3 regions of the Roseibium sp. AS2 genome follow, and region 3 is predicted to be linked to each of the others. Evidence: riboswitches for the same ligand, from Rfam matches in the RefSeq annotation. Region 3 holds a riboswitch; each other region holds the start of a gene.
The links. Region 3 has a riboswitch for cobalamin ahead of WNZ15_RS12345 (CbtB domain-containing protein). Riboswitches for the same ligand answer to the same signal wherever they lie in the genome.
Positions count from the first base shown of each region.

Region 1: it holds a riboswitch for cobalamin, as region 3 does, so the genes downstream of both, WNZ15_RS07320 (DUF1636 domain-containing protein) here and WNZ15_RS12345 (CbtB domain-containing protein) in region 3, are expected to answer to the same signal.
Region 2: it holds a riboswitch for cobalamin, as region 3 does, so the genes downstream of both, cobU (bifunctional adenosylcobinamide kinase/adenosylcobinamide-phosphate guanylyltransferase) here and WNZ15_RS12345 (CbtB domain-containing protein) in region 3, are expected to answer to the same signal.

Region 1 covers NZ_JBBMQN010000002.1:499,952-506,950, reverse strand. The annotation lists gene WNZ15_RS07330 (ABC transporter substrate-binding protein) at 1-633, opposite strand, end outside; gene WNZ15_RS07325 (ABC transporter ATP-binding protein) at 650-1,423, opposite strand; gene WNZ15_RS07320 (DUF1636 domain-containing protein) at 1,420-1,824, opposite strand; cobalamin riboswitch at 2,185-2,399, opposite strand; gene WNZ15_RS07315 (S9 family peptidase) at 2,526-4,613, shown strand; gene WNZ15_RS07310 (ABC transporter substrate-binding protein) at 4,736-6,328, shown strand; gene WNZ15_RS07305 (LysR substrate-binding domain-containing protein) at 6,364-6,999, opposite strand, start outside.
Region 2 covers NZ_JBBMQN010000007.1:199,748-206,746, forward strand. The annotation lists gene cobN (cobaltochelatase subunit CobN) at 1-1,257, opposite strand, end outside; gene cobW (cobalamin biosynthesis protein CobW) at 1,314-2,420, opposite strand; gene cobU (bifunctional adenosylcobinamide kinase/adenosylcobinamide-phosphate guanylyltransferase) at 2,417-2,968, opposite strand; cobalamin riboswitch at 3,001-3,203, opposite strand; tRNA gene WNZ15_RS20430 (tRNA-Asn) at 3,572-3,647, shown strand; gene WNZ15_RS20435 (hypothetical protein) at 4,147-4,686, opposite strand; partial or broken gene WNZ15_RS20440 (transposase) at 4,786-4,956, opposite strand; gene WNZ15_RS20445 (SDR family NAD(P)-dependent oxidoreductase) at 5,141-5,884, opposite strand; gene WNZ15_RS20450 (alanine--glyoxylate aminotransferase family protein) at 5,919-6,999, opposite strand, start outside.
Region 3 covers NZ_JBBMQN010000004.1:82,231-89,229, forward strand. The annotation lists gene WNZ15_RS12325 (acyltransferase family protein) at 5-1,036, shown strand; gene WNZ15_RS12330 (DUF1636 family protein) at 1,033-1,386, shown strand; gene WNZ15_RS12335 (hypothetical protein) at 1,383-1,910, opposite strand; gene WNZ15_RS12340 (CbtA family protein) at 1,991-2,689, opposite strand; gene WNZ15_RS12345 (CbtB domain-containing protein) at 2,691-2,861, opposite strand; cobalamin riboswitch at 2,896-3,121, opposite strand; gene polA (DNA polymerase I) at 3,273-6,248, shown strand; gene WNZ15_RS12355 (cache domain-containing protein) at 6,644-6,999, opposite strand, start outside.

The sequences.
Region 1 (6,999 bases), on a different contig from region 3:
CATGGCATAGCGTCCGGCAGTGAACGGCTTGTCCTCACCGCTGTCATAGACGAAGACGCGCACCGGCTCCGCATGCTGCAGCGGGGCCGTGATCCGGTCCAGTTCGAGCTTGTAGGCGGCGACCAGATCATGGGCTGTATCCTCGACGCCGAAAATCTTCCCCAGATTGAGCAGATCCGCATACATGTCATCCATGGAGACTTTGGGTTTGCCGCCGACATGGATGCAGGATTCGGTGAGTTCGTAGACCTTGATGCCGAACGGTGCCAGCGTTTCCGGTGTCACCTCGCCGCCGACCTTCATGCCGTAGTTCCAGCCTGCGAAATAGAAATCCGCGTCCGCCCCGATGAGCACTTCCTTGCTCGGATACCGCGCCGACAACTCCGGCAGTTCGGCGATGCCCGACCGCATTTCCTCATTCAGGGTTTTCCAGCCCGAGATGCCGGTATAGCCGACCATGCGGTCGCGCAGGCCGAGAACGAGCATCATCTCGGTCAGATTGACGTCGTTTGAAACCGCGGCACGGGGCGGCGTGTCGAACGAGACCTCCCGATCGCAGCTTCTGACGGTTGTTTCAGCGTATGCAGACCCGGTAAAAAGGACGGCAGTCAGGCACAAAAGCAGTCGTTTCATGTGTTTTCTCCAAAGTTCAAAGATGAAATGTCAGATGGGCCCGGCCACCTGGATCGCAGTCCCTGCGATGGACCTTCACCGCATAGGCCTTTTCGATATGCTCTGATGTCAGGACCTCGTCCGGCCTGCCGTGGGCGACCTGAATGCCCCGGTGCAGGAGCAAGATCCGGTCGCAGACCTGCGCTGCCAGATTGAGGTCATGCAGGCTGGTGACGACTGTTATGTCAAGACCGGCAAGCAGGGCCACGATTTCGAGCTGATGACGGATGTCGAGGTGATTTGTCGGCTCATCCAGAATGAGCAGTTGCGGCTCCTGTGCGAGAGCCCGTGCAACCATCACCCTTTGCCGCTCACCGCCGGACAGGGTCCCCATGGACCGCCCCGCCAGATCGGCAAGGCCCATGCGCTCCAGAGCCCCCTCGACTATGTCGGCGTCCCGCCGCCCGCCGCGGGAAAATCCGGCGCCGTGCGGTCTGCGGCCAAGGGCCACAATTTCGCGTACCGACAGGGCGAAGTCGGTGGGCTGTTCCTGCAAAACGGCAGCAACCTTGCGCGCGGCCTCACGCGCCGACAAGGACCAGATATCGTGTCCGTCCAGACAGACGGTCCCCTCCACCGGCCTGTGAAACCGGTACAGCAGGCGCAACAGGGTCGATTTTCCCGCCCCGTTGGCGCCGGCGATCCCCAGGACTTCGCCCCTTTCGAGCTCGAAACTGACCCGGTTGAGGAGCGGATCGCCCCGACCCGGTTGCCAGCTGACACCGCGCACAGACAAATGACAGCCGCTCATGACGGGTCCGCCATCTCGGTTTCCGTCGCGATCATCGCCGCGGGAATGCGGGCAAGCGCGGTCCGGCGCAGTTTGCCGGGCCGGTCCCCGGACGTGCACCAGCCATCATCCAGGAAACGGTATTGTTCGGCGAAGGCCACGAGGTCGTCGATATCCGTCTGGGGATCGATGTCCCCGAACAGGTAGGTCGCCTTCTCGTTTGCCCGATAGGCCACCGTGCAGGGCCTTGAGCATCCGGCCATGCAGGCGATCCCGGACACTTCGAAGCCGTCCGCGACCAGAGGCGCCGCCCCCTTCAGTGCTTCCTGAAGTTTCGCGATGAGGTCATGACCGGGACGGCAATCGCCGCCCTTGTGACGGCATGATGTGCACACGAAGATCCTGTGTTTGTCGGTGGTCATCAGTCTGTGCCCCTGCCGGTTCTTCCATGACGGCCCGGCACCGGGATATCCGGCACCGCGCACCTGCGCGCCTCCGGCACACGGGTGTCCGTGGCAGAGATTCGTAATGTTATTACATTACAACTGTCATAATGCGCAAGGCCGTTGGCACCGCCGTTCGGGCACATTGCCCTGGCCGCGCGATTGCCAAGACGGCTAGCAGCCGTCGCGATTAGGGATCGGATTGAAGGATATGTCGTGTGTGTCCGGTACATGTCGCCCTCCGCGAAGATGCGGGGCGGCAGGAAACCGAATGTCAATCTGTGTCAGCGCGGGCTGATAGGCCATGTCACTCGCTCCTCCGGGACACCCCGCCCGGGTTGAAGTTGAAGATGAAATGGCAGGTCTCCTGACTTGCGGGTCGACGCTTTCCTGGTCCTTCCCGGGTCTCCCCAGTGGCGTTTCCAGGTTCGCTCACCGCTCACAGTTGCGGGGGCAGTCACGGTTTTGGTGCCTGATGGCTACGCCGCACCGTGTTCCCTTTTAATCCCGATCCGGGGACGCCGGATTCGGAAACCATGTCGATCTTTGTGGCGAATTGCCCCGTGCCTGTCAATGCGCGAGGATTGCGTTCAGGCATGTCGCCGTCGTACCGTCCGCCTGGTCCTCTTGGCAACACTGTCCTCTTGCCTTCCCGGGTCAAAACTCCTACCTGCGGAGCCATGACAAAAAACTCACTTTCCCCGCGCGCCGAAGCGCGCCCCGCCACCCTCAAGACCCACGGCATCGAGCGCCAGGACGACTACGCCTGGCTGCGCGCCGACAACTGGCAGGAGGTCATGCGCGACGGCCGCGCAGCTTTGGCCGATGACATCGAAGCCTACCTCGATGCCGAGAACGCCTATCAGGATGCGCGGATGGCGCACACGAAGGATCTGCAGGAACAGCTCTTTGCGGAGATGCGCGGCCGCATCAAGGAAGACGACAGTTCGGTGCCCTCACCGGACGGCGCCTATGCCTACGGCCTGAAATACGAGACCGGCGGCCAGCAACCGATCTTCTTCCGCACGCCCCGCGACGGCGGCAAGGAAACGCTCCTGCTGCACGGCGACAGGGAAGCCGAGGGCAAGGCCTATTTCAAGCTGGGTGGCGCCGGCCAGTCGCCCGATCACAAGCTGCTCGCCTGGGCCTATGACGACAAGGGTTCGGAATTCTATACGCTACAGGTCCGCGACATCGACACCGGCAAGGACCTGAGCGACCGCATCGAGGACACCGGCGGCGGCGGCGTCTTTTCCGCCGACAGCCGATATGTTTTCTACATCCGCCTTGATGACAATCACCGGCCGTCGAAACTGTTCCGTCACGAGATCGGCACCGACCCGTCCACGGATCAGCTGGTCTTCGAGGAACAGGACGCCGGGTTCTTCATGGGGGTCGGCAAGACCCAGTCCGGCGACACCATCGTCATCGACATTCACGACCATGAAACGTCCGAGGTCTGGACGATCCCCGCGAACGACCCGACTGCCGAGCCGGTGCAAATCGCCCCGCGCGAGACCGGCATCGAGTATTCCATCGACGATCACGGCGACACCTTCTACATCCTCACCAACGCGGACGATGCGGAAGACTTCAAGATCGTCACCGCGCCGAAGGCCAGTCCCGGACGCGACAACTGGACCGACCTCGTGCCGCACAAGCCTGGCTGCCTGGTCCTGTCCCACTGTGTCTACAAGACCTTCATGACCCGCCTGGAGCGCGAGGACGGCCTGCCCCGGATCGTGATCCGCCGGCTGGCCGACAATATCGAACACGAGATCGCCTTCGACGAGGAAGCCTATTCCCTCGGCATGGGGGGCGGCTACGAGTTCGACACCTCGACCATCCGGTTTTCCTATTCCTCGATGACGACGCCGTCTCGGACCTACGACTACAACGTCGACACCCGCGAACGGGTCTTGAAAAAGGAACAGGAAGTGCCGTCCGGCCACAAGGTCTCGGACTATGTCACCCGCCGCCTGATGGCCCCTGCCGCGGACGGGGAAACCGTGCCTGTGTCGATCCTCTATCACAAGGACACCGAGCTGGACGGGTCCGCCCCCCTGCTGCTTTACGGCTACGGCTCTTATGGCATCACGGTGCCGGCCAGCTTCAACACCAACGCCCTGTCCCTGGTCGACCGGGGTTTCGTCTATGCGATTGCCCATATCCGTGGCGGCAAGGACAAGGGCTTTCGCTGGTACAAGGACGGCCGCCGGGAGCACAAGAAGAACACCTTCACGGACTTCATTGCCGCCGCAGATCACCTTGTCGCGGAAAAGCTCTCCTCACACGACAAGATCGTCGCCCATGGCGGCTCCGCCGGCGGCATGCTGATGGGGGCCATTGCCAATCTCGCGCCGGAGAAATTCGGCGGTCTGATCGCCGAGGTTCCCTTTGTCGACGTTCTCTCCACCATGCTCGACGACACGCTGCCGCTGACACCGCCGGAATGGCCCGAATGGGGCAACCCGATCACGGACAAGGCCGCGTATGAATACATTGCGTCCTATTCGCCCTACGACAATGTGACGGCGAAAGCCTATCCCGCGATCTTTGCCGTCGCCGGCCTTACCGATCCGCGCGTGACCTACTGGGAGCCGGCAAAGTGGGTCGCAAAACTGCGCGCCACCCAGATCGGCGACAGCCTTGTGTTGCTGAAGACCAACATGGAGGCCGGACACGGCGGCGCCTCGGGCCGTTTCGACCGGCTGAAGGAAGTCGCCCTCAATCAGTCCTTCGCACTGATGGTCGCCGGCAAGGCCTGATCCGGTCGCTCACGGTGAATTGAAAACAGATCCGGGCCCGCATGCGGGTCCGGTTTTTCTTTTTCCTGCAAATGCCATAGGTTTGATTGAGACGAACAAGACCATGAACTATGGGGATATTCATGAAACAGTCCTGCCACTGGATCCAGAGCCGTACTGCGGTTGTCACACTTTCCGCGGCCCTTCTGTCATCCGTGACGCTCGCATCCGCCGCCGAATTGCGCTGGTCCTCGCCGACGGATCCGCAGACAATGGATCCCCATGCCGTCAGCTCCGCTCCGGTGCTCGGGTTTTTGAACAACGTCTATGAAGGCCTGGTCCGGCGCGACAAGGACATGGCGATCGCGCCCTCTCTGGCGGCAAGCTGGGAACCGCTCGGCGGCGACGGTTGGCGCTTTCACCTGCGCGAGGGCGTCAAGTTTCATGACGGTGCCGATTTCACCGCCGAAGACGTGTTGTTCTCCTACCAGCGCGCCTCTTCCGAAGCGTCGGACGTGAGTTCCTGGTTCGCACCGGTCAAGGAAGTCAAGGTGGTCGACGACCACACGGTCGATTTCCTGACACATGCCCCGGATCCGATCTTCCCGGACTCGATCGCCAATTTCATGATCCTGGACAAGGACTGGGCCGAGGCCAACGGTGCCGCACTGCCGGCAAAGGACACGGAAACCCACGCCACCCTCAATGCCAACGGCACCGGCCCTTTCACGCTGGCCGCGCGGGAACCGGGCGTCGAGACGGTTCTGGAAGCCTATGACGGCTGGTGGGATCAGCCGGAGCACAATCTCACCAAGGCAACGTTCCTTCCGATTGCCAACCCCGCCACCGCCGTCGCCGGCCTGTTGAGCGGTCAGGTCGACCTGATCAATCCCGTGCCGGTGCAGGATGTCGGCCGCATCCGGAACCAGGACGGTTTCGCCCTGCATCAGGGCATCGAGGCGCGCGTGATCATGCTCGGCTTCGGCCACAACCACGACGCCTTGAAGTCATCCGGCGAAACCGCCGGAACGAATCCGTTCCAGGACGTGAAGGTGCGCACCGCGGTCCAGAAGGCGATCAACGCGGAAGCACTGGTCGACAAGATCATGCGCGGCAATGCCGAGGTCGCCAGCCAGCTCGTCAGCCCGCAGATGAAGGGCTACAGCAAGGCGGCGAGCACGCGTATCGGCCACGATCCGGAAGGCGCCCGGGCGTTGCTCTCGGAAGCCGGCTATCCGGACGGGTTTTCCTTCGGACTGTCCTGCCCCAACGACCGCTACATCAATGACGAAGCCCTGTGCAAGGCCATGGCCGCCATGCTTGCGCAGGCGGGCATGAAAGCAAAACTGAACGCGATGCCGGTGCGCAACTACTGGCCGGAACTGCGGTCGGGCAATTTCGACATGTATCTTCTCGGCTGGTCGCCGGGCACGTTCGACGCCGAGCATCCGGTCCGGTTCCTGGTCACATCCAAAAACGACGAGAAGAAACTCGGCAGCTGGAATTTCGGCGGCTATTCCAATTCGAAGGTCGACGCGCTGTTGCCGCAGATCCAGCGGGAAATCGATCCGGAAAAACGCCAGGCCATGCTGGACGAGGTCGCAACGATTGTCCGTGACGACGTGGTCTATGTGCCGCTGCACATCCAGCCGCTTCTGTGGGGCTCGAAGTCGAACATCGACCTCACCCAGCGTGCGGACAACTTCCTGATGCTGCGCTGGATCACAGTCAACTGAGACCGGACTGTTGAGGAAAAGGGCGGCAACCGGCGTCAGTGCGCCGGTTGCTGCCTGACCCAGTCGACGAAGGCCTTCGCTGCCTTTTTCTTCAGCGCTCCGTGGGAGCAGGTCACGAAATAGGCCGTTCCGAAGTCATGCACGCCTTCTGGCCACGCCGCCAGGGCTCCGTCGTCGACCAGTTTTCTCGTGATCGACTGCCATCCGAGCATGACCCCTCTGCCGTCAAGCGCAGCCTGAACCGCCTGCACGTAATTGTCGAAGGTATGACCGGGCCGGCCGCTGCGCCTGATCTGTCTCTGTGCAAAATAATCGGACCAGGAATCCCACAGGTGCGGGGACCCCAGCCGGACATCGATCAGCACCGCCTCTTCCAGTTCGCCCGCCTTCCGTGCCTCGGCGAGGACATCGGGCCTTGCGACCGGGCAAGCGCGCTCGTCGAACAGTTTCCAGGTCCTGCCGTCCGTCCAGTCGCCGCGCCCGTAGCGAAAAGCGACATCGAGCCCCGTGGACAGAACGGGCTGGTCCGAGGGGGGCGCCTGCACGTTGACGGTTATGTCCGGATGACGCGCATAGAAATCGGAAAGCCTCGGCATCAACCAGTAGGTGGCGAAACCGAGCGTGCAGCACAGCGTAAGCTGATGGTCCGACACTCCGGCCGCATGACGTGT
Region 2 (6,999 bases), on a different contig from region 3:
GCCTGCCCGCGCCATCGCCTTCAGCACGGTGACGCAGGACGCCGGCGTATCGAGGCCGACCCCGTTGGCAAGGCGCCCGTCCCGGTTCGGATAGTTGGCAAGAATCAGAGCGCTTTTCTTTTCAGCGGCCGGTTTTCGGCCCAGCCTCGCCCACCCGGACACCAGATCGGCCACGAAGCGGATCCGGTCGGGAACCGGCGTGAAGGCGACAGGCGTGGACTGCGTCACCTCGTCATAAACGCCCTCTTCCTTGAAGGAGACGGCCCGGGTCAGGATCCGGCCGTCGATCTCCGGCAGCACCACATGCATGGCCAGATCCCGGACCGACAGGCCCTGATCACTGTCCTCCCAGCCTTCCCTGGAAGACGACGAGAACACCACTTGCAGAACCGGCCTGCCCGGACGGTCGAGCGGCGTCGGCTGGTGTGGCGCCCCGGCCTTCGACACCGCGAAGGCCGTGCCATTCAGAACGACATCCGGCCCTGCGGCCTCGAACAGACTGTCGAGCACGGCAACCGATTCAGCTTCCTTGAGACTGGAAACGAACACCGGCAGCGCATTGACGCCGGCCTCGCCGAGCGCCTCGACCAAGGCATCGACCGGCGCAGTCTGCGCGCCCTGGACCAGCGCCCGGTAAAAGGTGATCGCCGCCACCGGCCGAGACGGATCCTGCCAGGTGGCCTTCAGGGCGGATAGATCCGGCGCCGTATGGCCGGGCAAATGGATACCGGCGCGCGGCAGCGGCACGGGATGGGCCGGCTCCTCCGCCTGTCCCGACAGGAACGCGGCGTAGCGCAGTGCGTTGGCGTAGTTCTCCGATCCGCCCTCGACGCAATAGCGCCAGAAGCGATGCACCTCTTGCGCCGGATATGTCGAGCGCGACGTCAGGTCCTCGTCCCACTTGTCGTCGCCCGGGATCACGATCAGGCCGATGCCGGTGGCGCGGATTTCTTCTTCGATCCGCTCCAGTCCGTAGCGCCAGTATTCGACGCCGCCCAGGATGCGCAGGATCACCAGCTTTGAGCCGCGCACCGTTTTTTCAACATAAAGATCAACTGAATAGGGATGCGCCAGAGCCATCAGATTGGCCAGCCGCAGGCTGGCGGCCTGGTCGCCGAGGATCTTGCGGGCGGCGGCAAAGCTGCCCAGTTCGGTGTCGGCGGCGGACAGGAACAGGATGTCGGCAGGGGTCTGGCCGAGATCGACCGCGTCTCCCCCGTCGTCGATCCGCCGTGTCTGGGTGGCGAGTATGTGCATTTTTTATTGGTGCCGCCTTGGTCTGACCCGAATGAAACCTGCCTGAAAACCGGCCGTCAGGCGGCCTCGGACACAGACCCGAGCACGGGGCTGACGGCGGCAAGGTCCAGCCCCTTCAGGCCGATGACCACCAGCTTGCCGGCGCTCTCCGCCCCGGCGGCGAACCAGGTCTCGACGCGCGGACCGACCGCCTGCACCATGGCCGGTGCCGCCTTGCCCGTGATCCGCACAGACCCCTTGATCCTGAGCACACCCTTCAGCGCCATCGCCTCGAACACCTTCGCTTCGGCTTCCTTAAGGCTGCCGAAGGCCCCGACCTCAAGCACATGGCTTTCGAAATCGTCATGATGATGATGGTCATGGTGATGGTCGTCGTGGTCGTGGTGATCATGGTCATCATGGTCATGGGCATCGTCGTGGTGATGATGCTCGTGCCGGGCCGCCATGTCGTCCTCTGCGGCCGAGCCCCGGCCAAGCAGAACCTCAATGGGCAAGGTGCCCTTTTCGGACGAGACGATGTGGACCGCCGGGCGGACATCGGCCTTGATACGGTCCTGGACCTTTTGCAGGGCATCGGCGGAAACCAGATCGGCCTTGTTCAGAACAACCAGATCCGCACAGCGGAGCTGATCTTCAAACAGCTCCTCGACCGGGCTGTCATGATCGAGCGCCTCGTCGGCAGCGCGCTGGGCGGCAAGCGCTTCCTCGTCGAGCGCGATCCGGCCCTCGGCCAGCGCAGCCGCGTCCAGGACCGTGACCACGCCGTCCACGGTCACTCTCTGCTTGACGCTCGGCCAGGAAAAGGCGCGCACCAGCGGTTGCGGCAGCGCCAGGCCGGACGTCTCGATGACGATGTGCTCCGGTGGCGTGTCGCGGGCCAGCAGCATTTCCATGGTCGGCAGGAAATCCTCGGCGACCGTGCAGCAGATGCAGCCATTGGTCAGTTCGACCACTTCCTCGGCGGCACAATCGGGATCCGCACATCCGTTCATCAACGAACCGTCGAAGCCCATGTCGCCGAACTCATTGACGATCAGCGCAATCCGCTTGCCGTTGGCGTTGGTGAGCAGGTTGCGGATCAGCGTGGTTTTTCCGGCACCGAGAAACCCGGTGACGATCGTTGCCGGGATTTTCTGCCCCGGCTGCGAGGACGCATTTGTCATAATCTGATTTCCGCTTGTGAACTGGGTTTCAGAAGGAACGGCAGACCGGCGGCCACGAAGACGACCTTGCCGCAAGCCTGCGCCATATCCTGATTGAGCCGGCCTTGCGCATCTCGGAACGTCCTGGACAGGCGATTCTCCGGCACGATGCCCATGCCGACCTCGTTGGAAACAAAGATGCAGGAACCTGGAAGTGCAGACAGTGCATGGCAAAGACCGTTGGTCTCGGCGGCGATGTCCTTGTCGGCGAACAGGAGATTGGAGAGCCACAGGGTCAGGCAGTCGACGAGTACCACCCGGCCCGGGCTGCATTCGCGCCGGAGTGCCGCGCACAGGTCCAGCGGCTCCTCGACTGTTTGCCAGGAACCGTCGCGGCGGTTCCGGTGAAGTGCGATGCGCTCACTCATCTCACCGTCGTGCGCTGCGCCGGTGGCAAGATAAACCTTCTGAAGACCGCTGTCTTCGGCGAGCTTTTCCGCGAACCGGCTCTTGCCGGACCGGGCGCCGCCAGTCACGAGGATGGCCCTGGGGCCGCTGTTATCCGTCAATTCCGTTTCCCGGCCGTCCGCCCGACAGCGTTAGAGGTTGCGTGTTCGACGGCCGGTCTCCTGGCTTGCGGCTCAACGCGCGCTGCACCCCTTCCCGGCCCGCAGACCAGTGGTTTTCGTGCAGCCGCTCACCGCTCACAGTTGCGGGGGCAGCTCCGGCTCAGGGCATGTCATGCCCGCACCGGATTCCCGTTTCATCCGGACAACGCGCCAGACCACCACGTTCTGAAGAACACGGAAGCTCAGGCCCTGTCCGGAACCGTCGGAATCTTCCTAAACGGATCTGGGGCCGGGCACAAGCGTCACGAAAACATTCGCGTCTGCCATTTCGTGACCAGCCGCGCCTCCAGATGCCGCCTTTTCCCGTTTCATGTGACCGGCAGACACATCCCGCTCCGCTTTGCCCGAAGGGTCGAACCAACCGGTTTTGCACCCTGGTCCGCGCACCTAGGCGCCTGAAAAATATTCGGTTTTCCACACTCGCAATAAAAAAATGACGGCTTGATGAAAAAAACCTGATCTGGGGCTTGGCAAACGGATCACGCCTTTGATATACGCTTCTCCATCGACGGAGCGGCAAATCGCAGGCCCCGTACGTGGTGATCCCCAGTAGCTCAGTTGGTAGAGCAAGCGACTGTTAATCGCTGGGTCGCTGGTTCGAGTCCGGCCTGGGGAGCCATCACCACCCACCTTAATAACCGCAAAAATCTGCCTAGCGCCACAGCAGCGCTTGAATTCCGCGTAAGAAATCCGCCAAAACTGCTACACAAAGCGGGCGGATTCGGGACAGGCACGATCGCCGAAACCACATAACAGGGACGGTGTCTGGTACCTCAGAAAACGGGTCCAGAAGGCGTATGCACACTTCGAAAAAAGAGATCGGCTCTCGACAGGCATTCTCGTTGCGCACGACCCCGGAGCGTTGCGCGCAAAAGAGGCCATCCTGGAACTGAGTTCAGGACTGGAAGCTTCAGGAGCAAGGCCGGGCCGACGACGCGAAAGAACGATTCGACGCTGCCCAGAAACGTGCCCGGGCTCTCCAGCTGCCTTATCTCACCAATGCGGAGATCGCCGCCGGGCCCATCGATGAAATCATGAAACGTATTGACCTCCTGGTTTCACGGCGCGGCGCCGACGATAGTCAGGAAGTGTCCTCTGTCATGGGCGGCGAGGACCGGTCAGCGCTCCGACTGTCCACGCTGATGACCGAGTATGAAGGAGTCCACAAAGCGTCTCTGATCAAGAAAAAGAAGTCGGACAACCAGATGCGGAAATGGCGGAATCCAAGAAAGCGCGCCATTCAGTATTTCATCGAGTTGATCGGGGACAAATCGCTTGAGCAGGTGACCCGGACGGATGCCAACAGATACCGGGACTGGTGAGAAGATCATGTTCTGAAAAACGATCTGAACCTGGCGACAGCGAACAAGAGCATCGGCTTTCTCGCCAAGATGCTGAAGGATATCGATCTGAAGTACCAGTTGAAACTGGAACCTATCTTCGCGGATCTCAGGTTTGCTGGAGCCAGGGATAGCAAACGGCCGACTTTCACCGCGGACCATGTCCAGAACGAGATACTGGCTCCAAGGGGAGTTCGATGACTTGAACGCGGAAGCAAGGGCGATCGTGTGGATCCGCGCCGAGTTCGGTACCAGACCATCCGAAATCGTCAATATCAGTGGCAGGAAGGTTTTCCTGAATACGGAGATCCCGTTCATAAGGGTTCTCGAGGATGACTGCGAATTGACGACTCACGATTCCGAACGAGACCTGCCGCTGACCGGCGCACCGCCGGACCGCGGCAATCAGAGAATAGGGCCGGCCAGCAGACCGATTTCCCAGTACCGCCACGTCCAGCGTGTCAGGGCCGAAAGCCCAAGTCCCAATTCTTCGGCAACCTGGGCGATCATGCGCCCACTGGTTTCTGTCAGCCGAACTGCTTCCTGCTTGAACACGTCGGTGAGTGTCCATCTCTCACGTTTGCCCATAGAGTCCTCCTGTCGCCTCCAGCGCGATTAGAAAGGCCCTCCCCTTTTTTCCGGGCAAGTCCATACGCCCAAAGTTCAAGCGTTGTCTCGACCGATACACCCGTCATCCATTTCCTCCGAATCATGGAAACTCATAGATTCATGATGTCCTGCATAAATGTAACTTTAATGCCAAGCGCGATCGTTAAAGCCTGATCATCCCGGCATCCACATTGACGCATTGGCCGGTCATCCAACCCGCATCGTCGGATACGAGGAATGCCACGACCTTGGCGATGTCGGCCGGCTGGCCCTTGCCGGGCATCGCCTGAAGCATCTCGACAAAACCGAAGCTCTCTGCATGAGGGCTCACCTTCACACCGTCGGATTCCGTTAGCCCCGGAGTGACCGCATTGACGCGAATTCCGTATTTGCCCACTTCTGTTGCCAGCGCACGAGTGAAGCCGATCACTCCCCCTTTGGCCGCCACATAAGCCGACATGTTGGGAGTACCTGCGTAAAACGCGTTGGACGCGATGTTCAGCACCGTTCCCTTGCGCCCGGCAGCCCGCATCATGTCGGTCGCCTTGCGGCTGGCGATGAAGACGCTCGTCAGATTGGTATCGATGATCTTCTGCCAATGGGCGAGATCGACATCGTCCCAGGGGATGAAGGGAACGATGGATGCGTTGTTGACGAGGATGTCGATCGCGCCGTCTTGCGCTGCGTCCTCGATCATCCTTTCGACCTGCGCGGCGTCGGTGGAATCGCAAGTCACGCCCTCGGCACCTTGACCGATCTCGGCAGCAGCGGATTTGGCTCCTTCACCATTGATATCGGAGATCACGACCTCGGCGCCAGCATCGGCCAGCGCTTGGGCAATTGCCCTGCCGATGCCCTGTGCGCCCCCGGTTACGACTGCCTTGCGGCCATCAAGACTTGTGCTCATTCACTTAATCCTTTCGTTGTTGCAGTGCCCGGTTCTAGTCGTCTATTGCCGCATCCCACGCAGCCTGAGCAGCAGCAAGTCCTGCCGCCACATCCACCGTTGCACCAGAGGCCTTCAGAGCACCGCCCAGGGCGGAGACCGCCAGGAGGGCGTAGGCCGGTTGTGCCGTCGGTCCCATGTGGCCAATACGGATCAGCTTTCCCAGTGTTTCAGCCCGGCCGGCCGACATGGACACCCCATAGCGAGCCCGCGCCTCTGCGAGCACCGGACCGGCGTCAATGCCGTCAGGCATTCGTACGGCCGTCGCGGTTGGCGATGCGATGTCTTCCGAGGCCGGCCAGAGGTCCACACCCATCGCCTTGATGCCTTCCCGGCAAACTGTTGCAGTCAGCGCATGACGCTCCCAGACGGCTTCCGGGCCTTCTTCGAGATAGCGGTCAAGCGCGGCATCCAGACCGTTGATCTCGGCCACGGACGGCGTGAAGGGGAATGGCTCGGTTTTTTTCCAGGCGTTCTTCCAGTCCGTGAAGCTGAGCATGGAAGCAAACGGGGCATCGGGATTGCCCTCGATCTTGGCCCACCCCTGTTCGGAAACGGCGACGAGCGACAGCGATGGCGGGCAGCCAAGGCACTTGTTCGGGCCTGTGACGTAAACAGCCGCCTGGCTGGAGGATGGGCTTGTCGGCATTCCGGCCCAGGACGACACTGCGTCTACAAGAAGCAATGCCCCAGCTTCGGCCGCAACGGCACCGATGGCATCGATGTCATTGATGGTTCCCGATGGAGTGTCATGGTGGCAAACGCAGACCACGCTGACCTCGGGATTTTCCTTCAGGAACGATCGGACCTGGTCGGGATCGATCGCAGTGTCATAGGCCACTTCGATCTCTTCCACCCTCTTGGCGTAGCGTTTGGCCCAATAGCCAAAGCCCTTGCCATAGACGCCGGAGGCAAGGTTCACCACCACGTCCTCCCTGGCGATCAGGGACGCGGCGGCTCCTTCGAGCGCAAGAACGGGCTCGCCCTGAAGGATAAGCGGCGGCAAATCGCACCCCAACGCCCTTTGCACCTTCATCGTGACATTCTCGAAAAAGGCCTGGAAGGCGGGATCGTAG
Region 3 (6,999 bases):
GACAATGACCGCTGAGCGCGTCGACTGGGTGGATACGGCCAAGGGCATCTGCATCCTGTTCGTGGTGATGATGCACTCGGTGCTCGGTGTCGAGGCCGCAGCCGGAGAAACCGGCTGGATGAACGCCGTCGTCGCCTATGCCGCACCGTTCCGCATGCCGGACTTCTTCCTGATCTCCGGGCTGTTCCTGTCCAATGTCATCGCCCGCGACTGGAAGCTCTATCTCGATCGCAAGGTCGCGCATTTCGCCTATTTTTACGTGCTCTGGATGACCATCCAGTTCGCCGTGAAGGCCCCTGTGTTCGCCGCCGAGATGGGCGCCGCGGGCGCGCTGGAATTCTATCTTCTCAGCTTCATCCAGCCTTTCGGCACGCTGTGGTTCATCTACATGCTGCCGGTCTTCTTCGTGGTCACCAAGCTGGCCCATGACCGGGGCGTGCCCTGGCAGCTCATGCTTGCGGGCAGCGCCCTGCTGCAATTGGCCCCGATTCACACCGACTGGCTGCTGGTCGACGAATTCGCGTCCCGCTACGTGTTCTTTTACGCCGGTTTCATCTTTGCGCCGCGGATCTTCGCGCTGGCGGCGTGGGCACGGGCGCGCATCGGTGTCAGCCTCGGCTGTCTGCTGGTCTGGAGCCTCGTGAACGGCGGCCTGGTCGCTCTCGGCTGGGCGGCGCTGCCCGGCATCGCCCTTGCCCTGGGTGCGGCCGGCGCCGGCGCGATCATCCTGACGAGCGCGCTCATCGTCACTTCGGGCCGGCTCGAGTTCCTGCGGAATTTCGGCCGGAATTCCATCGTCATCTATCTGGCCTTCTTCTTCCCGATGGGTGTTGCCCGCGTCGTCCTGCTGAAGCTCGGCATTCTGGATATCGGAACGGTCTCCCTGATCGTGACGATCGTTGCCTCCGTCAGCCCTATGATCCTGCTCTGGCTCGTCCAGAGGACCGGGTTCGGCTGGTTTCTGTTCCGGCGTCCCCAATGGGCCTACCTGACCGGCACTTACACTGAAAAACGTCAGGCGCAGGCGGCGGAATGAACCGCATTCTTGTCTGCCGGACCTGCCAACAGGAGACCGAAGCGGTCGCCGAAGGCGCACTTGCGGCGTTGAGGAACGCCCTGCTGGACGCCGCGCTCATTGGTGCCTTCGATGTCGGGACGGTGGACTGCATGGGTGCGTGCGAGCAGCCGGTCTCGCTGGCGTTTCAGGGGGAGGGCCGCGCGACCCTGGTGTTCGCGGGCCTGTCCTTTCCCCAAGACATCGACGACATCGTCGCGACCGGCCGCGCCTGGCTTGCCGCCGAAAACGGCTGGATCGAGGATGCCCGGCCCTGCGGACGCCTGCGCCTGTGTCTCAGGGCAAGGATACCGGCACTTGGCGCCGGTTAGGGCACACGCACCTTCAAGGACGCCTTGAGCGGCTTGTCGCCGACGGCGAGCATCTTGTGATCGTTGGTGTTCAGTGTCACCTCAACCACCACTTCGCCTTCAGGCAGCGCCGGCAGATGCAGCCAGGGACCATAGTGCCGGGCGACCTTCTCGCCGTTGACATAGACATGGGCGTGGCCCTCTCCGGGAACATGCTCCTGGCTGGCGTGTTCGGGCGCGAAGGTGAAGTTTTCCGTCATGATGTGGAGATTGAAGCCGCTCGCCGGATCCGGCGTGACGGCTATTTTCACGGACGGAGCACCGGGCCCCGCCGGCACGGACACAAGCTCGTCGTGGGTGTGGCCGGAAATGTCGTGCCCGGAATGGCCATCAGGCCGGTGTGCGGCGGGCGCATGGGCCTGGTGCGCGGTCGGGTCGCCATGATCGTGTCCGTCGAACGTGACGCCGTAGCCGGCGGCGGTGACAAAGCCGATGCCGCCCCCGAAAATCAGACCGATGACGAAGAGTGCAAGAGACCGTTCCATTCGAATTCCAGTTGTTCAGCCGAAAAGACAACGGGCGGAACGTGACGTCCCGCCCGACCGGTATTCAGTCGCATTTGCGGTCAGGCCGGCTGCGCCGCTTCTGCCCGTACGCCTTCGCGCTGCCAGAAATAGCCGGTGAAACAGCCGAGCAGCAGCCAGGCCGCCATGCCGACGCCAAGGGCACGGCTGGCGAACAGGGCACCGATCTCGGTCGGCACCGGTCCTGTGAACGCCTCCGGCTCGGGTGCGCCGATGACATGGGGAACCAGCAGCAGGACCGCCGCCGTGCCCCAGGCCAGCCAGTTGCGGCCGAAGGCGATCAGCCACAGACCGGCTCCGGCCGTGGCGACCGTGGTCCACCACCAGATCTGGCGCGCGCCGACATCGGCCGCCGCCACCCCCGGCACTTCCGGGGCAAGCGTGAAGCCCGGCGCGAAATGGAACGTCACGAAGCCGGCAAGACCCCAGATCAGTCCCGTCCGCGCCGTGATGCTTGCACCGCGCATTTCCGCGATTGCCATGCCGGCGATGAGGATGAAGGCATATCCGGTATAGGTCAGCATGGTGAAGACGATGCTCAGGCCATCTCGGACCGCATCGAAACCGCCGACGTCCTGATGGGCGCTGACCGCCGCGGCGCCGAAATGCACCAGTTCCCCGGTTTCATAAAGTTCCGCGTGAAGCAGGACCGGCTGCACGAAATAAAGCTGAAGCAGGGCCGCAATCAGACCTGCCGCAGCGCCAGCGAACAGGCCGCTGACGAGAATTCGCGTGAGCATTTTAGTGGCACGGAAATCCGGTGGCATGGCGGACATCATGTGCCGCATCATGCAGGGCACCGGCCTGTACATGGCCCGTGATCGAGATGATCGCCACGCCCAGCACCACGGCGAAGGCAAGCGGTACGATCCTGGCGATAGACAGGTTTGATTTGTATGTCTGTGTCGTCATTTTATTGTCCTCGTTGCCGTCACACCCGACGGCCGGGTTGGAGTCGATGCTTGGCAGGTCTCCTGGCTCGCGGGTCGTTGCGCTTGACCGGGCCTTCCCTGCAGGTGCCTGCAAGTGGCATGTCCGGCCGGCGCTCTCCGCATACAGTCGCGGGGGCGGCTTCGGCATCCGGAGCCCTGATTGGGTCCACCGTGTCCGAATTCCCTGTTCGTTTCCCGGCACTTTGTGCCGAACGGAAAACCAAGCCCGGGCATAATGGCCTATTTATTTTTTCCGCGAAAGCACAAATCCGACATTTCGGTGTTTTGCTCTAGCGGTCCGGCAGGTCCGGAAACGATTGGCTGTCGCGATAGGCGTGCGCCATTCGGGATTTCTCAACTTTAGGACTTTTCTCCGGAGCGGGCTGCGGGCATGATCCGCGCCATGTCGACGCAAGTAACCGCCCCCGCCCTCACCGCCGACGACCACCTCATTCTGGTCGACGGTTCCACCTTCATTTTCCGCGCCTACCACGCGCTGCCGCCGCTGACGCGCAAGCCGGACGGCCTGCCGGTCGGCGCGGTTTCCGGCTTCTGCAACATGCTGTGGAAGCTGCTGCAGGAGGGTCTGACCCCGGAAAAGGGCGACGAGCCGACCCATTTCGCCGTGATCTTCGATCATTCGGCGCAGACGTTCCGAAACGAGATCTATCCGGAATACAAGGCCCACAGGCCCGATCCGCCGGAGGACCTGGTGCCGCAGTTCGGACTGATCCGCGAAGCGACCCGGGCCTTTTCCGTCCATTGCATCGAGCAGGCGGGCTTCGAGGCCGACGACCTGATCGCGACCTATGCGCGCGACGCTGCGGCGCAGGGCGCACGCGTCACCATCGTCTCCGGCGACAAGGACCTGATGCAGCTGATCGGCCCGAAGGTCGGCATGATCGACACCATGAAGAACAAGATCTTCGGCGAGGCGGAGGTGTTCGAGAAATTCGGCGTCGGCCCGGACAAGGTCATCGAGGTGCAGTCGCTGGCCGGCGACAGCGTCGACAACGTGCCGGGCGTGCCCGGGATCGGTCTGAAAACCGCGGCACTCCTGATCAACGAGTTCGGCGATCTGGAGGCCCTGCTTGAGCAGGCCGGCACCATCAAGCAGACCAAGCGGCGCGAGAACCTGATTGAATTCGCCGACCAGGCCCGGATTTCGCGGCAGCTTGTCACCCTGAAGCAGGACGTGCCGGTGGAACTGCCCGCCGCGGCGCTCTCGGTGCGGGACCTCGACGGTCCCAAGGCGGTCGGTTTTCTCAAGACCATGGGGTTCAGCACCCTGACCAAGCGGGTGGCCGAAGCCACCGGCGCCGATGCCGCAAGCGTCGAGCCGGCTGTCTTCGAGGTTCCCGGCTGGGACGTGCCGGACCACAAGGGCCGGATCCTGGAGCACGCGGACAGCGGCGCGGGTCCGAATGCCGCAGCGGACACAGCCCCCGGCAAGGACGGCCTGATGGTGCCGCGGAGCGTGGCCGACGCCCGTGCCGAGACCATCCGGGCGATCCCGGTCGATTCCAGCGCCTATGAAACCGTCACCAGTGCCGAGCGGCTGAAGGAATGGTGCGCGGCGGCGTTCGAGACGGGCTATGTCGCCTTCGACACGGAAACGACCTCGCTGGACGCCATGCAGGCGGATCTGGTCGGCCTGTCGCTGTCGACGGAGCCCGGCAAGGCCTGTTACGTGCCGCTGGGCCATGTCGACGGCGAGGGCGACCTTCTGGGCGGTGGCGGCCTCGTTGCGGGCCAGATCCCGTTGAGCGACGCGCTGGAGATCCTGAAACCAATGCTGGAGGACCGGTCGGTCCTCAAGATCGCGCAGAACCTCAAATACGACTGGCTGGTGATGACCCGCTACGGCGTCGACATCACGCCCTACGACGACACCATGCTGCTGTCCTATACGCTCGACGCCGGCAAGGGCGGCAACGGCATGGACGAGCTTTCGGAGCGCTGGCTCGACCACAAGCCGATCCCGTTCAAGGAGATCTGCGGCTCCGGCAAGTCGATGATCACCTTCGACAAGGTGCCGGTCGACAAGGCGACCGCCTATGCCGCCGAGGATGCCGACGTCACCCTGCGCCTGTGGCTGATCCTGAAGCCACGGCTGGCCAGCGAGCATATGGCGACGGTCTACGAGACCCTGGAACGGCCGATGGTGCCGGTGCTGGCGCGCATGGAAAAGCGCGGCATTTCCGTCGACCGGCAGATGCTGTCGCGGCTGTCGGGCGATTTCGCGCAAGGCATGGCCGCGCGGGAAGCCGAGATCTACGACCTCGCAGAGCAAAGCTTCAACATCGGCTCGCCCAAGCAGCTCGGCGATATTCTCTTTGGCAAGATGGGCCTGCCCGGCGGCAAGAAGACCAAGACCGGCGCCTGGTCGACATCGGCCCAGGTGCTGGAGGACCTCGCCGCAGAAGGCCATGAATTGCCATCGAAAATCGTCTCCTGGCGGCAGCTTTCGAAACTGAAATCGACCTATTCCGATGCGCTGCCCGGCCGTATCAACCCGGAAACGGGCCGGGTGCACACGTCCTATGCGCTCGCGGCGACCACGACCGGGCGCCTGTCCTCCTCCGAACCGAACCTGCAGAACATCCCGGTCAGGACGGAAGAGGGCCGCAAGATCCGCAAGGCCTTCGTCGCGGAAAAGGGCCACAAGCTGATCTCGGCCGACTACAGCCAGATCGAGCTGCGCGTGCTCGCCCATATGGCCGACATTCCGCAACTGAAGCAGGCTTTCGACGACGGGCTCGACATTCATGCCATGACGGCCAGCGAAATGTTCGGCACGCCGATCGAGGGCATGGATCCGATGGTGCGCCGGCGGGCCAAGGCTATCAACTTCGGCATCATCTACGGCATCTCCGCATTCGGCCTCGCCAATCAGCTCGGCATTTCGCGCGGCGAGGCAGGGGACTACATCAAGACCTATTTCGAACGCTTCCCCGGCATCAAGGATTATATGGAAGCAGTCAAGAAGCAGGTTCACGCGGATGGTTTCGTCACCACCCTCTTCGGCCGCAAGGCCCATTACCCGGACGTGAACACCAAGAACCCGAACATGCGCGCCTTCTACGAGCGCGCCGCGATCAATGCACCGATCCAGGGTTCGGCAGCGGATATCCTGCGCCGGGCCATGGTGCGCATGGAGGACCGGCTGACGCATTCGAAACTGGACGCACAGATGCTGCTTCAGGTGCACGACGAACTGATCTTCGAAGTGCCGGACAATCAGGTCGACGCCACGCTGCCGGTGATCCGCGATGTCATGGAAAACGCCTGCGACCCGACGCTGAAACTGTCCGTCCCGCTCCAGGTCGACGCCCGCGCTGCCGACAACTGGGACGAGGCGCACTAACGACCATGGGGCATCAGGATTTCGCCTTGATCTACGGACCGTGGCCGGCTTGGTCACACTGTCGTGCGCCGTCTTCCTGCATGGGGTTCCTCGCCGAGGTCTGGTCCCCCGGGACCGCTGATCGATCTCCGAGTGTCAGAGCATTTTGGGGTGTTTCTCAAACGCCCCAGACCGTTGACAGGCTCTCCGTTGGTCCTCCCGGACAAGTGCAGCGACGCTGAGCGCTGATCCGGCACCCAGCGTGTCAGCGCGAGCGAAAGCGAGCACCAGATCAAGTCAAGCCTCTGAAATCATAAGTAAAGACGCGCTGGGTTCCGGCTCTGGCCATGCAGCTGCGCTGCAGACCGGCCGGAATGACGCTGTGAGGTTGTCAACAAGCCAGGGCGTTTCTTAATCTAGGCCGCCTCGACTGCAGTGAGGAACCGCTGGATCTCCGCCTGCATGTCGTCGGTGATCTGAACCGCTTCGCCCGCCTTCGCCTTGACAGTGCCCGAGGACGTGTTGGTTTCGGTGACGGCATTGTCGAGTTCGTTCATGTTCCCGACGACGGTCTTGGTCTGCTGCGCGGCCCCTTGAATGTTGCGGCTGATTTCGGAGGTCACCGCAGTCTGTTCGGTCACCGCGCTGGCGATGGCAGAAGTGTATTCGTTGACGTCGTTCATCGTCGCCGAAATCCCCTTCATCGCGCCAACAGCCGCATCCGTGGAGGCCTGGATGCCGCCGATCTGGCTTGAGATCTCTTCCGTCGCCT